4 regions of the Bifidobacterium adolescentis ATCC 15703 genome follow, and region 3 is predicted to be linked to each of the others. Evidence: riboswitches for the same ligand, from Rfam matches in the RefSeq annotation. Region 3 holds a riboswitch; each other region holds the start of a gene.
What was found. Region 3 has a riboswitch for thiamine pyrophosphate ahead of tenA (thiaminase II). Riboswitches for the same ligand answer to the same signal wherever they lie in the genome.

Region 1 (3,762 bases), 400 kb from region 3:
CGCACAGATTGTTGATTTGACAGCGAATCGATTCCTGGCACTCGATCATGAATAAGGATTTGATCAGATTATCCGATTAAACTATATAAAATCTAATAAAGACTTATATAATCCTTATATAAGCATTAAATAAGAATTATATATTCATCTATTGAAATACTGGTCTCATGCGAAGTAATCAGGGAACGATTTCCCGTTTTCATTCATTGGAACGTATCCGCTGATGGCAGTGATTCATTAATGCTTTTGTTTGACTTCCGTCTATAAGAATTGACATGAATCATAAAAAAGCCTAGGGGAGAGGTGCGCAAGTTTGGCGCGTCCGATGAGGTCTCCTATGGCCGAGTCGGGAAACTGATCCGCAAAATGCCAGGACTTGCTCCTCTTCTTAATTTAAGACACGGTTGCTGATGTCCGCTGAATCTAGTGTGACCCTACGGCACATAAGTATTACCGAACGATTGGATGGCATTCACACGGCACTATAAGTGTTGCTCGCATTTGCGATACAACGCTTAAAGGATTGTCTGAAGGTCTATAGCGAAATATAAGATTAATATAAGACTTATATAAGTATTTATGATATATTATATAATGATTATATAAAACTATGGAGGTCATCATGATTGTGGCTGTAGTGAATATCAAGGGAGGTGTTGGCAAGACCACCACGGCCATCGCCCTCGCCACCCTTGCCGCACGGAAAGGGCACGAAGTCGTGGTGCTCGATGCCGATGAGCAATCCAGTGCGAGCCTATGGGCTTGGAATGCAGAGCAGAACGGCAAGCCGCTGCCGTTCTCGGTGGAAAGCGCCAACATCGCCACCCTACGCAGACTGAAGCCCGACGATCCGCGCCTCGTCATCATTGACACCCCGCCGACAGGCAAGATCACCGACGAAGCGACCTCCGTCTCGGACTTCGTGATCGTACCGACCAGTCCCAACAGCATTGACCTGCAGCAGACTTCGGCAGTGGCTGACAATCTCGAGGAAGTCGGCAAGCAATATGCAGTGTTGATAGTCCGTGCCGAGCCGCACACCATCGCGCTCAAAAGCGCGCAGGAATACTTCAGGGAGAAGGACAGCAGCGTGTTCGACGCTGTGATTCCTAAGAGGGCCGACTTGGGCAACGTGTACGGTCAGCCATTCGGCAGCAACCTATATGGCTACGAAGACGTCTACAAGGAACTCGAGGAGGCAACCAACTGATGGCGATTAAACCAATCAGGGCGAACAGGCCGGATGAGCCGACCGGCAGACTTATGGACCTGCAGGACACCAAGCACAAAGGCGACAGCGAAGGCAATGATAAGACCATGATGAGTTTCATGATCCCTGTCGACCTAAAAAAGGAACTTAAGGAACGCGCTGCGCGTCTTGGCACCAGCGCCTCGCGTCTCATCGTGGATGGAGTTCGACTGAGACTTAAGCAGGATGACTGACGCCAATCAATGATTTTTATATAAGTATTATATAGGTCCTATATGAATTTCATATAGGACCTATATATTTTAGCTCTTTTATGCGATACGCTTAGCTGGGATATCAATGTGGATTTAAGCATTGTTGTCTCTTGATGAAAAATGCGCAAACGGATGACGTCTCATCGGAGAATAAGGAACCATATCGTGTCATGTAGTACGCTAACGCAAATGAGGCAGACGGGATTAGTTCGGATCCATCGTTGGTAATTGAACATGGCGTTGGATAACCACCATGATTTGTGTCTGACGTGTAGTGCGGTGCTGGAATGGAATCTACTTTAAACTGATAGTGGGCGGGGGAGTGGTCCCTAAGGAAGACTCCGTTGAGACTGGATGGAAAGCGGCGTGGCATGGCGTGATAGACGAGGATAGCTATCCCCAGTGCTGCCCCTTATCATTGCGACGTTTATTTATAGAAGCAGTGGCAGACGTTTTTTGACACAGGGGAGTGACGATATAGGCGGCAATGATTTTCCAGTGCAGGGTCCACGCAAAAAGGACTATATAAAAGCAATATATCAACTATATTGATTTTATATAAATTCTATATAATAACTATATATAGTGATAAATGATGGTTTAGCATCTTGCGCTAAACCTGTTTCTCTCCTTCCAAAAACGGAAGGTGCCTCTTACGGCCGATCAGTTATGGTATTTGACCATCGACCTAAAAATTGCGGCTAATGCTATTTTTGCGTATTTCTGATGGCATGCAGTAAATTTGGTTAACGCGAATATGCCGCGGAACGCTTACACATTCAGATGTTATCCCTGATAGATTCTGGACAACGGAACGAAGTATGTCCCCGTATGGCTATACTAGGAGTCGCTAGGGGAGCGATTCCGCTGAGACCTTTGGGACCCTTTGAACCTGTGAGTTAATGCTCGCGTAGGGAAGCAAGACCGTGTTTACCGGTCTCCTAGCTAACAATGATGAAAGGGAGGCCGATAAATGGCACATGCAAAATTCGATGGATACGCTGCTGACTATGACAGCTGGTTCATGACTAACGAGAACGTTTTCCTCAGCGAGTTGAAGCTGCTCAAGGCTTCGTTGGATTTAACCGACGGGGGACGGATGCTATCAGTTGGTTGCGGATCCGGTTTGTTCGAGAAATCACTGCAAGACGAGTATGGCATCACTGTTTCCGAGGGCATTGAACCGTCTGAGGATATGGCTGCCATTGCGCGCAAACGTGGCATGGATGTGCAGATAGCCACCGCAGAGACGGCGGATCTACCAGAGGAATCATATGACGTGATCTACTTCAATGGATCTTCAAGCTATATTCCCGATTTGAAAGTTGCTTACGGAAACGTGCTCAAGGCGTTGAAGAAAGGTGGCAGCCTCGTCCTGCTCGATGTTCCGAAAGAAAGCGCCTATGGTCTGCTCTATCTACTGGCAGGAAAACTTGACACCTACGATTCCCCGGAAACCGTTGATACGGCGCCTAAATGCCCATACCCGTTGGAACTCGTCCATGCCGCTCTCTGGCATACAACCGAAGAGAAAAGTAAGGTTCTGACCGATGAACTTGGATTGCATGACCTACGTTACAAGCAGACGCTTGTCGCTCATCCCGTTTACACGAACCGCATGGTGGAGGAGCCTATCGATGGCTACTATGCCGGCGGATATGTAGCGATTGTCGCTAAGAAGTGATTCCATACGCCGTTTCGCGGTCGACGCATAGGACATTCGACCGCGAAACGGCGTATAATCCTGTTGCTTGAACGGCGATGAAGGCTGTTGCGTGCTTTGAATCTGACATAAGAAAAATTATCGGCGTCTGATTCTTTACGTCGATTTCAGTATGCCGGCAATTGTTCTTAGATGTTCCCGAACAATCCTGACTAATAGACTTGCGAAGATTGTTCAATTGTTGTCATGCTCTTTTATTCCCGTCTATTCCATTTATCGTTTTCATTGCTATAAATGTTGCTTCACTTCTCCGTGCGACACTTATTGACATATTTCTATATGTTGTAGATAATAAATGTACAACACTTAGAGACGGAGAACGCCATGAGCAGAGGTCTTGGAAAGGTCGAGCGGGAGTTGTTGGATGAACTGGAGCGGACCGGCATGGTAACGGTCGCGCCACGTGAGCTTTCTGCAGCGGAAAAAGAGGCTCGCCGACGAGCCGCACGGAGTCTTGACCGCAAGGGTCTGGCCGCAGTGCGTCAGAACCGCGGCACCAACTTGTTGCTTACCATGCGCAAAGCTGTCGACTGGGATGTCAGACATGGGGAACGTGCCTTGGAGAAGGCGCAGGA
Region 2 (3,762 bases), 100 kb from region 3:
GGTGATGTTTTCGTGCCATTCGTAGTTGTCGCCTTTTGAATGTAGCGTCCATCCGGGCCATAGTGCGTTGAATGGGTTGATGGCCCAGTCGTCTTCGTAGATGGACCACCATTTTATTGTTTTGTTTATGTAGTCGATGTGGATGCCTTTTTCGGGTTGTTTGTTGTGTGTTTGGAGGTTCCATTGCCAGGGTTTGCCTTCGTTGCAGCCTTGGATGACTTTGTTGACGAGCGTATGCATTTTGTTGGGGCCGAGTAGGGCTATGTTTTCGAGGTCGATGTAGTTTCCCCAAGTGATTGTTTTGTTGTTTTCTGTTGTGCAGGAGAATGCGTCGGTTTCGTTGGATATGGTCCATGGGGCCATATCCGATGCGGCGTCGAAGTCGCCGAGGTCTTTGAACGAATGATCGGTGTAGATGATGTCTGTGTCGGCTCCGGTGGCGCGTAATGTGCCGCGTGTGTCTTCGGGGGACCAGATTGCGGTCCATCCTGGCCATGTCAGTTCGATCAGGGCGTTGATGAGCCGGGGAAGGTAGCAGCCTTCGCTTTCTTCGGCCCAGACGATTCGTTTGGTGGTCATATCGATGAACAGGGTGCCTTCGAGCCATGGCGCGCTTTTCATCTCTTGGGGGGTATCCACGCCGTATGGGGCCTCGTGGTCAACACCGCCGCGAACTGGCTGACCTGGCAGGGCTACCTCCTCTTCCTGATCGGCGGCAAGGACGGCAGCTGGGCATCCGCCAACCTCGGCGTGATCGTGGCGCTGCTTGTCGGCCTGTTCGGCGCGTTGGCGTTCCAGCGTGGAGACATCGCCAAGCAGGAGGCCGACCTGCCGGCATCCGAAACGGCGGATGCCATCGAAGCCAAGTGACGAACGGCGCGATCGCACAGGAAGGAACATACGATGATCGCTGAAGATGAGTGGCTGGTCGTCATCGACCGTCAGAAAGTATTCGCCGAAAGCGAATGGTCCGCTTGGGCCTGCGCCGACGGAACCTACTACGACACCAACGAAGCGTTCGCAAAACTGGCCAAGGCGTTCGGCGACCGCGTGGTCTACACGCGCTACGTCGCGCCGATTCCGCCAAAGGACGCCTGGGTCGACTACTTCAAGGACTGGCCGCAGTTCCTGGTACCGCCGGACGACCCGATGTACGACCTGACCGACGAGACCGCCGCCCTCGCCGAAGGCCATCAGGTGGTGGACCGCACCACATTCGGCAAATGGGGACAACAGCTGATCGACGCGATCGGCGGAGCCAAGAAAATCACGGTCTGCGGCGTGGCCACCGACTGCTGCGTGCTCACCACCGTGCTCGCCGCGGCCGATAACGGCGTGGCCGTGCGCGTTCCGGCCGACGCCTGCGCCGGCAGCACCCCGGAGAACCAGGAACTGGCGCTCAACACGATGCGCTTGTTCGAACCGCTGATCACGGTAACCGACACGGCGTCGATCCTGGCATAGCCGACAGCGGCTTTCCCGCATATCGATGGGTTCCGTGTTTTTCCGAAGGCCCAGGACTTTCGGGAAAACACGGAACCCATTTTTCCATTTCACGAGACTTTTGGCCGACATGTGGAATACCAGCCTGGAAACGCGCCGAACCATGTAATATCGCTTGCGGACACGGGGGCCATTATGGCTGAGAGGAAGCGACCGCTTCAACCGTATGAACGTATACCGGATAATGCCGGCGCACGGACGTCTCTCTACTTCCCGTGCCTTTGCATAAGAGAAAGGCACATACCTTTATGACTGAAGAAAACCAGTCTTCCGCAGTTCGCAAACCCAACGTCAAATGGCGTGTGGTCGACATCGTCGTGGCCGCGATTGTTGCCGTCGCATCCGGCGTGATCTTCTGGGCCTGGGACTTCATCTACGCCGTCCCGACCGCCCTGTTCGACAGCCTCACCCCGGGACTGGGCGGACTCTTCCATTTCATGTGGCTGTTCGCCGGCCCGCTCGTGGCCATCATCATCCGCAAGCCCGGCGCGGCCTTCTTCGGCGAAACCATCGCCGCGGTCATCGAAACGCTGCTGGGCAATCCATTCGGCGTGACGCACGCACTGCTGATCGGCATGGCCCAAGGACTCGGCGCCGAAATCGGCTTCGCGGTCTTCGCATACCGCAAGTGGAACCTGCTCACCGTGACCCTGGCCGGCGCGTTGACCGGCCTATCCAATGGCCTGTACGAGTGGGTCGTCACCGCCGGCTGGTCGACACTGCAAGGCGTTGTGTTCACCGTCTGCTGCGTCATCTCCGGAGCCGTATTCGGCGGAGCGCTCATGTGGTTCGTACAGAAGGCGCTCGCCAAAACCGGTGTGCTCGACCGCTTCGAATCAGGCAAGGCCGACGTCGTGGCCTGAACCACGCAACTCACAATCCAACAACAAACACAGAAAACATGCCGGCCGTCCGCCGGCGTATCCAAGAAAAGAGAAAATCATGACCAACCACGTTCCAGAAGCAACGAAACCCGCCAGTGGAGACTACGCCTGGCTGGGCGCGGAAGCCGGCTCCGTCGCCGACCTCATGTACATGCTCAACACCGAGGACTGGTACGACGCCATCAACTCGCGTTTCGTCAGCGAGCTGCTTGACGACACCTTGCCGGAATCCATCCTCAAGGCGTACCTGATCCAGGATTTCAAGTTCTATAACAACGGCATGATGGCGCGTCTCATCAAACTCGCCCCACGTCAGGAGACCAAGGACATGCTCGCGGCGCAATCGCAGTGGTTCGCCGACAACGAGGCCACCTACTTCGAGCACTTCCTCGAGGCCTATCACGTCAGCCAGGAGGAATACGACGCGACCGAACCGACCCCGGCCAACAAGGAGTACGGCGCATACCTCGACAGCCTGTCCGACAAGAGCTGGCCGGAACTGATCACCGCGATCTGCTGCATGGAATGGCTGTACCTCGCATGGGCCAAGCGCACCGTCGACGCCGACGTCATCCAGCAGGTGCCGGCGCACAAGGGCTGGGTCGACCTGCATGAAGGCGCGCACTTCCGCAAGTGGGTCGGCGACCTCATCTCCCTGGTCAACGAATACTGCTCCATCGATGGTCCGGAAGCCGAAGTGTTCCGCACCATCGTGCATCTGGAGCGCCGCTTCTTCGACGACTCCTACCCGCAGGAGTGAGCCTGCGATCCACGACCGCATAAGCCATGAGCCGGGCGCGTACGATCGATGTCGTACGCGCCCGGCTCATTTGTTGCGGTTCCGTCCGGAGCCCGGCTTCCTCGTGCGCGGCTGCCGCGCGGGGGCGGCCCGGCTACAGTGAAATCTTGTCGATACGCCGGAGCTCCTCGTCGCTGAACGAAGTGTTTCTAAGCGCACCGATGTTGTCGATCAGCTGCTGTGGACGGGACGCTCCGACCAGCACCGAAGCCACCATGCCGTCGTGCAGCAGCCAAGCCAGCGACATTTCGGCGAGCGTCTGTCCACGCTCGGCGGCCAGATCGTTCAGGTCGCGAATCTGCTGAAGCCGTTCCGGCGTCAACGCGCTCTGCTGCAGGAATCGTCCGTCATGTGCGATTCTGCTGTCCGCCGGAACGCCGTTCAGATACCGGTTGGTCAACAGTCCCTGGGCGAGCGGGGAGAAAGTGATGAGTCCCTTGCCAAGACGGTGCGCGGTCTCCTTGAGCCCATTGCGTTCCACGGTGCGGTCGAAGATGTTGTAACGGTTCTGGTTGATGATGAACGGCACATGCATCTCATCCAAAATGGCGGTGGCCTTCTCGAGTGTGGGGCCAT
Region 3 (3,762 bases):
GCCGGGCGTGCTGTTATGACCGGTGCGTTGCGGGCGGATGGGCAAATACCGTCCTCACGCTAGGCTTGAGCGGGTATTTGTAGATAGGAATGGAACACATATGGCACTTACCAAAAAGCAGGTCAAGCAGCTGCGCGGCCTGGCCACCAAACTCAATCCGCTCATCCAGGTCGGCAGGAACGATCTGAGCGAAAACGCCGTCAAACAGGCGGACGAGACCATCGAGAAGCGCGAGCTCATCAAATGCTCCGTGCTCGACGGTTCCGGTCTGACCGCCAAGGAGGCCGGCGAAGGTCTCGCCGAACAGCTTGGCGCGGAACTCGTGCAGGTCATCGGCAACCGTTTCGTGCTCTACCGTCGTTCCCAGCGTGACGACGTGGAGCACATTCGTCTCGTGCGCGAATAGCGATCCGAACGTTATATGAAGCGGCCCGCCCTCCGAAACCAATCGGAAGGCGGGCCGCTTCATATGGAAATAAACAATCGGAAGAGAGCGTGCCGGAGAATCAGCTCTCCTGATCCCATTCGGGCTTCCACGTGTACTGCATGTCGTACGCGCTGGACCAGAACATGTACTCGTTCTCAACGCCGGTCACAAAAATATCGACCAGCTCCTGCTTACGTTCCTCGCTCACCTCGGCGGCGAGTTTTTCGATATGCTCGATGAGCCAAGCCGAACCCTGCCAGAACTCGTCGGTCTTGTACATGTCCACCCAGCTCTTGTACTGGTTCACATCGAGCGTGTCTGCGAATTCATGGGCAAGACGATATCCGTAATCCGCATACACCCAGGCGCAGGGGAGCACGGCCACGAGAATGTCGAGGATGTCCTTGCCATAGGCGATGGAAAGGATGTTCGACGTGTACGCGCGGGCGAACGCCGACTGGCGCACGTTGTTCATCTGCTCGTCGGTGATGCCGTAGCTGGCCAGATACGTGCGGTGCACGGTCGACTCCACATTCAACGCGCCGTTCTGCACGTTGAGCATGAACGCCATGATCTCAGGATCGTCTGTTTTGGCCAGTCCCAAAGCATGCACTCTGGCGTAGTCGTTAAGATAACGGAAATCCTGCAGCAGATAGAACGCGAACTTCTCGCGCGGCAGAGTGCCTTCGCCCAGTTCGCGGATGAACGGCTGCTTGTAGCCTTCCTCCCATACGAGGTCGGCGGCTTTGCGCAGCCGCTGCGCGAATGGGGGAAGATTGGTTCGCGTGACGCCCTTCGAAGCGTCGAACGCGGAATCGGAATTGGTTACGGAAATCACATCAGCCATATGGCCATGCCTCCCTACGCTGGTGTCAACCATCAGGTTCAAAGGGTTCGGACGTCCACGCCCATCTCAATCCGTCATACGGATTCCCCTGCATACGCGGTTCATTATGGCAAACAAGTTCGTGCCGTGCAAGGTTCTGTCCATATTTGTCGCGGATTATGCCCGTGCTCGGCTCCATATCGAACATGGCCGATGTGTGGTTGAGGGCCGGTGCAAGAATGGAACGTATGACTGAAAAGCAAGTTGCGAAGAAGCCCATCGAAAAGCTGGCTATCGTCGTGGTGACCTACAAGCGCCAGCAGCTGCTCGCCACCCTGTTCGAATCCATCGAGAAGCTTACCGTCGCCCCGTGGCGCATCATCGTCGTGGACAACGAGCACAGTGACAAGACCCATGGCATGGTCGAAGAATTCAGCGCCAAGCTCACCGCGCAGTGGGGCACCACCGTGGCCGACCTGTCCGGCAACGAGAACCGCGTGGTCTACGCGCCGCAGACCGACAACCTCGGAGGCGCGGGCGGTTTCTCCGCAGGCGTGAAGAAGGCGTACGAGCTGGGTGCCGAATGGTTCTGGGTCATGGACGACGACGTCGCCGTCATGCCGGAAGGCATCGAGCGCTTGGCCAAGTGGACCGATCGGCACGACGTGATTCAGGGAAGCCGCTACGACTATGATGGCGGTCCGTTCTACTGGCAGTACGATTTCATCGTCCCGCTCGGCATTCCGAACCCGATCGCACCGGCTGCGTTCGGCCCGGCTGGCTATCGCGTGATGGACACGTTGTGCTTCGAAGGCGGCCTGTTCCGCCGCAACATCGTCGAGAAGATCGGTCTGCCCGACCCGCGTTTCTTCATCTATTGGGACGACACGATGTACGGCTATCGTGCCAGCAAGGTCACCAATCCGATCGTCGTGCCCGACGTGGTGCTGCGCCGTACGCGCGAGATCGGCAATTGGGACATCGCCGGCGTGCGCCAGCTCAACTCCACTTCCGACATGAACCGCTACCACATCATGCGCAACCGCGGCTACATGGCCCGATACTTCATGACGTACGGCGATTACCGTCCGCTGTTGTTCGGCCTGGGTACGGCGCTGACCGCGGTCAAGGAAGTGATTCGACTGACGATGGTGGACCGCGAGCATTTCAAGACAGGCATCGTTCAGATCGCCAAGGGATGGTGGGATTCGCGCAAGCTGCTGCATGATCCGGAATGGCAGCCGATGCCGCCGCTGAAGTAACACCGTGGCCCACGCGTTTCCCAACGCGCGGCGATCACGCGATTGACGATTCGTCCCACGTCGGAGCCTCTACCGACGTGGGACGAATCGTTTGCAAAACAGGCGATGAAATATTTACTCGGTTAAGTATTACAATTTGTGCAATCGTTCTCACCATTTGTGCATGTCGCGCGCGATTTTGGGCATGTTGCGAGTTACCATAACACGTACCGGTTCGAATACACCCATAACATACCTTGATAGAGAGGTTGAAGATGATTGAGACTGCACAGGCATTCGGCGTTGACATTGGTGGCTCCGGAATTAAGGCCGCCCCGGTTAACCTCGAGAAGGGCGAGTTCGCCGAACCGCGTCTGAAGATCCTCACCCCGGAGGTGTCCACTCCGAAGGCCGTCGGCGAAATCGTTCGCCAGCAGCTCGAGCATTTCGAGGTTCCGGAGTCCGCTCCGGTCGGCATCGCCTTCCCGGCTCCGATTCATGTGGGCGAAAAGCTTGGCTACATGGCCAACCTGGACCAGTCCTGGGTCGGCGTGGACGTCACCGAAGTGTTCTCCGAAGCTTGCGGTCGTCCGGTCACCGTGGTGAACGACGCTGACGCCGCCGGTCTTGCCGAGCAGCAGTTCGGCGCCGCGAAGGGCCAGGATGGCCTCGTCATCGCCACCACGCTGGGCACCGGCATCGGCACCGCGCTGATTTTCAACGGCGAGCTCATTCCGAACACCGAGCTCGGCCATCTGGAACTGCTCAAGGGCAAGGGCGACGCGGAGAAGTACGCCGCATCCTCCATCCGCGAGAAGCTCGACATGGGCTACAAGAAGTGGGCGAAGCGCCTGACCAAGTACTACTCCCTCATGGAGTTCTACTTCGACCCGCAGCTGTTCGTCGTCGGCGGTGGCGTGTCCCGCGTCTCCGAGAAGTTCCTGCCGTACATCGACATCAAGACCCCGATCGTCGCAGCCAAGCTGCACAACGAGGCCGGCATCATCGGCGCCGCATACTACGCGAGCACCAAGCAGAAGTGATGTGTTGACCGATTAGGTTGTCACAAGGCCGTCCGATTCGTCGGACGGCCTTTTTCGTTGTTCCATGTGCCGCAGATGGAAGACGGCAGTCCATGGAGTAGGGTGGAGAGCATGCGTTTTTCCTCAAGAGTCGACATCAGTGAGCCCAATCCCATCGCCAAGGCGGAAGCCACCGCCAAAACAGCCGGCAGACCGCTCGGCAAGCTCAACGACTCCAATCCGACA
Region 4 (3,762 bases), 1.0 Mb from region 3:
TGCACGCAGACCCTTATTCGAGCCGATCATCGCGCCAAGCGGCATCACGCAAGCCGCACCTGCGTCTTCAAGACGCTTCGCCGCAATCGGATCGGGGAACATGTACGGCATGACCACGAAGCCTTCTTTTGCCAGCTGTTTCGTGGCTTTGATGGTTTCCTCATTGTCGGGCAGCAGATACTTCGCCTCATGCTCGATCTCCACCTTCACGAAGTCCGTCTGGCACACTTCGCGCGCGAGACGGGCAATACGCACCGCTTCCTCTGCATTGCGTGCGCCGGACGTGTTCGGCAGCATGGTGATGCCCTTCGGAATGTAGTCGAGCAGGTTGTTTTCGGTGGTGCGGCAGCGGCGCAGCGCCATGGTGACGATCTGCGTGCCCGCGTTCTCGATGGTCGCCTTGATGAGGTTCAGGTCGTAACGGCCGGAACCGAGGATGAAACGGCTCGTGAACTTGTGCCCGCCGAGGATCAGCGGGTCGGCGTCGCCGGTGGCGATCTCGTCGTACGCATGAGCGTCCGGCTCCGGCAGGATCGCCGTGTTCGTGGTGGTGCCGACCAGCTCGTCGAGCGTGGCGTTCGGTGCGGCCGCGACGTCGGCGGCTGCGGTGGTGATGGTGTTTTCGGTGCTCATCGTCGGTTCCTTTCGTTGGGGTGTTTGTTGTTGTTGCGATTGCTGTGCTGCTGTTGTGTTGCCGTTGCGTCGCTGTTGTGTTGTGTGCAACGTGCGTTTGTAATCGCAATAAAAATTTCGATTACGGCAGTGGAGTAACGTAGCAGTGCGTCAGGCGTCTTCCTCGCCGAGGATCAGTCGCGTGATCATGTTCGCTTCGTGGCAGGCGACCACGCCCACGCGCGGCGCCATCAGGCCGGCACCCGGTACCGGAGCCGTCTCGCCATCGCCACAGAAGTAGAAGTTCTTCGAAACGCGACGCGTGCTCACCAGGTTGGAGCTGCGGAAGCCGGCCATGCCGGACGCGCTGACGAGCTTCTTGCCCGGCAGATTCTCCAGCACCGCGTTGACGAGCATCGTCTTGTTTTCCGGCACGTCGAACGCCTCGCAGATGATGTCCTCGTTTTCGAACAGCGTCGGCACGTTCTCGTCGGTCACCTTGACGGTGTCGATGGTGATGTCCGTGAACGGGTTGATTTGGCGCAGATTGCTGCGCAGCGCCTCCGTCTTGTACTGGCCGAGGTCCTTCAGGAAATACTGCTGGCGATTCAGGTTCGTCATATCCACGCGGTCGAAGTCGATCAAGTGCAGGTGGCCGACGCCGATGCGGGTCAGCGCCACCGCGATGGTGGAGCCGAGGCCGCCGCAGCCGCAGATGGCCACGTGCGCCGCGTCGAGCTTGTCCTGTGTGGCGGCCGTGTGACGGTCGAGCAGGGCTGCGCGGATCTCCTCGCGGCTGACCAAGGTGGCCGGGTCGGGCTGGTTGTCGAAAGCGTGCTGGCGGGCGTCGATCTGCGCCTGCGATGCGGATGGTTCAAAAGTCATGGTTGTTCTCGTATTCTCGTTTCCGTTCGTATGGTTTGTTTCGCTGCTGTGCTCAGCCGCCCTGCACGAACGTGACGATTTCCAACGTGTCGGTGCCCTTGAGCTGCGTCTGCGCACGCTGGGCGCGCGGCACGATCTCGCCGTTGAGCTCCACGGCCACGCGGTCGGCGCGCAGACCGCGCTGCTCCACTAGTTCGGCCACGGTGATCGGCGTGGCGACGTCCTCTTCCTTGCCGTTGATGATCATTTCGGTTCCCTTCTGTATGTCAGGCCCCACGAGTGCCGTTCCCGCCGAAACGGACGTTCAGAACTGCTTTGTGGGCTTCCGAGCGTCTGCTTCCGGTGAATCGGACATTCACGGTTGGTACGAAAAAAGGGTCGCCGAAGGAACCGTACCCTATGAGGTGGTGCGCCCCTCCGTGACCCTAATCACGCGATATTCGGTTATCGCGAACGGAAGATGAGATACGCCTTGCGGCGCGAACAACCCGTCTCCTTACGGCGGCATTACCCGCATCAAGTCCTCGGTCGAAGCTGTATGAGCTCCCTCTCAGCCTTTCGGCTCCCGTTCGGTTGTGCCTTTATCTTCGCGCAGGCGCCCGACAAGCGTGCGCCGGTTCACGTTGGGTTAGTCTTGATGTGAACATGTGCGAATCGGCTGCGTGCTTGCAAGGAAGGGGAAGATGATGATGAACGGTGAGTTGGCAGGATTTACGATTCCTCGGCTCGGCATGGGAACGATGGCTTTGGCGATTGAGGGGCGTCCGGATCGCGATACTGCGATTCGTACGATTCATGCCGGTTTGGACGCGGGTGTTCGCTATTTGGATACGGCTTGGTCGTATTATCTGCCGAGCGAGCCTGGCACTGGCACTGCGAAAGATTTGGGGTACGGCGAAAAGTTGGTGCGTGATGCGCTCGCTTCGTGGAATGGCCCCCGAGATGAAGTGCTGGTCGCCACGAAAACTGGCTATCGACGCACCATGGAGATCCCCGCTTTTGTTGCTCCTGTGTCCGATTCGCCAGAATCGGACACTCAGGGGCGGGATTCCGAGGGCTGCAGTCGTCGGCCTGGCGGGGAACGCCAGCATTTGCAGGCGGCGGGCAGTCAATACGGGTGGATGGCGGATTCGCGCCCCGAAACCATGATTCGTGACGCCAAGGAATCCGCGCTGCACTTGGGCGTCGATACGCTCGACCTGTTGTATTCGCACGGACCGGACCCGGAAGTGGCTTATGAGGACCAGGTCGGCGCGCTGAAGCAGCTGCTTAACGAGGGCGTGATCCGGTACGCGGGCATTTCCCGCGTGGACAACGCGCAGATCGACATCGCCCGCGAGATTCTCGGCGACAAGCTGATCGCCGTGCAGAACCAGTTCTCGCCCTCGCACCCCGACCCTGAGCATACGATGGAGCACTGCGCGGAACTTGGACTCGCGTTCGTGTGCTGGAGCCCCCTCGGCGGCTTCCTCGACGCGTTCGACCAGCGCGCGTACGACCCGTTCCGCACGGTCGCCGGCAACCACGGCTGCTCCTACCAGCGCGTGGTGCTCGCCTGGGAACTGAGCCGCTACGAGCGGTTGTTCACCATCCCCAGCGCCCGCAATCCGCAGGAAATCAACGATTCCTTCGCCGCCACCGAACTGACGCTCACGCAGGATGAGCTGGCGATGCTGAACGCCTCCGTCGACGCCCGTCGCGGCTGAATTCCGCGCAATACGTACGATTGGCCGCGCCCGATTCCGCACAATAATCGCGATTCGGGCCGCGGCCTTTTTCGTGCCTTCTGTAGCTTGCTCGCTGCAAAATCGCCCTGGGAATAACTTACACTGTAAAATGTTTACACTGTAAGATATTATGACGGCGATTGCGACGGAAGGAGGTGCCGCGTGGGCTTTGAAGAGGAACTGTTCCACGAATTGGCGACCAACACATGGGACAAACGCTCGCGCATGCAGCAGGAGATGGTGAAAGGCGCGAAGGGCGAACCCTTCGCCGTGCAGGAACTCTATAGGAAAGGCCCGCTGACGCCATCGCAGCTCGCCTCTTCAATGAAAACCACCACCGGACGCGTGTCTGCACTGTTGTCCGCACTGGAGAAAAAAGGCCAGATCACGCGCGAATCCGACCCTGACGATCGCCGTGTGGTGCACGTGAACCTTACCGAAGCCGGCAGGGAGCGCGCCGAACGTCAGCGCGAAAGCATGCGCGAGGCGATCTGCTGGATCTTCTCGCAAATGGGGGAGCGACGCGCGCGCGAATTCG

Region 1: another riboswitch for thiamine pyrophosphate. It lies ahead of BAD_RS06770 (class I SAM-dependent DNA methyltransferase); the one in region 3 lies ahead of tenA (thiaminase II).
Region 2: another riboswitch for thiamine pyrophosphate. It lies ahead of BAD_RS04685 (ECF transporter S component); the one in region 3 lies ahead of tenA (thiaminase II).
Region 4: another riboswitch for thiamine pyrophosphate. It lies ahead of thiS (sulfur carrier protein ThiS); the one in region 3 lies ahead of tenA (thiaminase II).

The regions. Positions count from the first base shown of each region.
Region 1 is NC_008618.1:1,591,231-1,594,992, forward strand. Features, by position in the region: gene BAD_RS06760 (ParA family protein) at 623-1,210, shown strand; gene BAD_RS06765 (hypothetical protein) at 1,210-1,443, shown strand; TPP riboswitch at 2,307-2,398, shown strand; gene BAD_RS06770 (class I SAM-dependent DNA methyltransferase) at 2,438-3,148, shown strand; gene BAD_RS06775 (hypothetical protein) at 3,512-3,762, shown strand, end outside.
Region 2 is NC_008618.1:1,089,531-1,093,292, reverse strand. Features, by position in the region: gene BAD_RS04695 (hypothetical protein) at 1-639, opposite strand, end outside; gene BAD_RS08630 (hypothetical protein) at 655-870, shown strand; gene BAD_RS04690 (cysteine hydrolase) at 904-1,464, shown strand; TPP riboswitch at 1,617-1,720, shown strand; gene BAD_RS04685 (ECF transporter S component) at 1,752-2,366, shown strand; gene BAD_RS04680 (TenA family protein) at 2,446-3,147, shown strand; gene BAD_RS04675 (aldo/keto reductase) at 3,281-3,762, opposite strand, start outside.
Region 3 is NC_008618.1:1,190,041-1,193,802, reverse strand. Features, by position in the region: gene BAD_RS05135 (energy-coupling factor transporter ATPase) at 1-19, shown strand, start outside; gene BAD_RS05130 (YhbY family RNA-binding protein) at 101-406, shown strand; gene tenA (thiaminase II) at 507-1,274, opposite strand; TPP riboswitch at 1,268-1,374, opposite strand; gene BAD_RS05120 (glycosyltransferase family 2 protein) at 1,502-2,515, shown strand; gene ppgK (polyphosphate--glucose phosphotransferase) at 2,770-3,537, shown strand; gene BAD_RS05110 (pyridoxal phosphate-dependent aminotransferase) at 3,649-3,762, shown strand, end outside.
Region 4 is NC_008618.1:125,072-128,833, forward strand. Features, by position in the region: gene BAD_RS00470 (thiazole synthase) at 1-633, opposite strand, end outside; gene thiF (sulfur carrier protein ThiS adenylyltransferase ThiF) at 784-1,497, opposite strand; gene thiS (sulfur carrier protein ThiS) at 1,550-1,744, opposite strand; TPP riboswitch at 1,973-2,076, opposite strand; gene BAD_RS00485 (aldo/keto reductase) at 2,181-3,203, shown strand; gene BAD_RS00490 (MarR family winged helix-turn-helix transcriptional regulator) at 3,387-3,762, shown strand, end outside.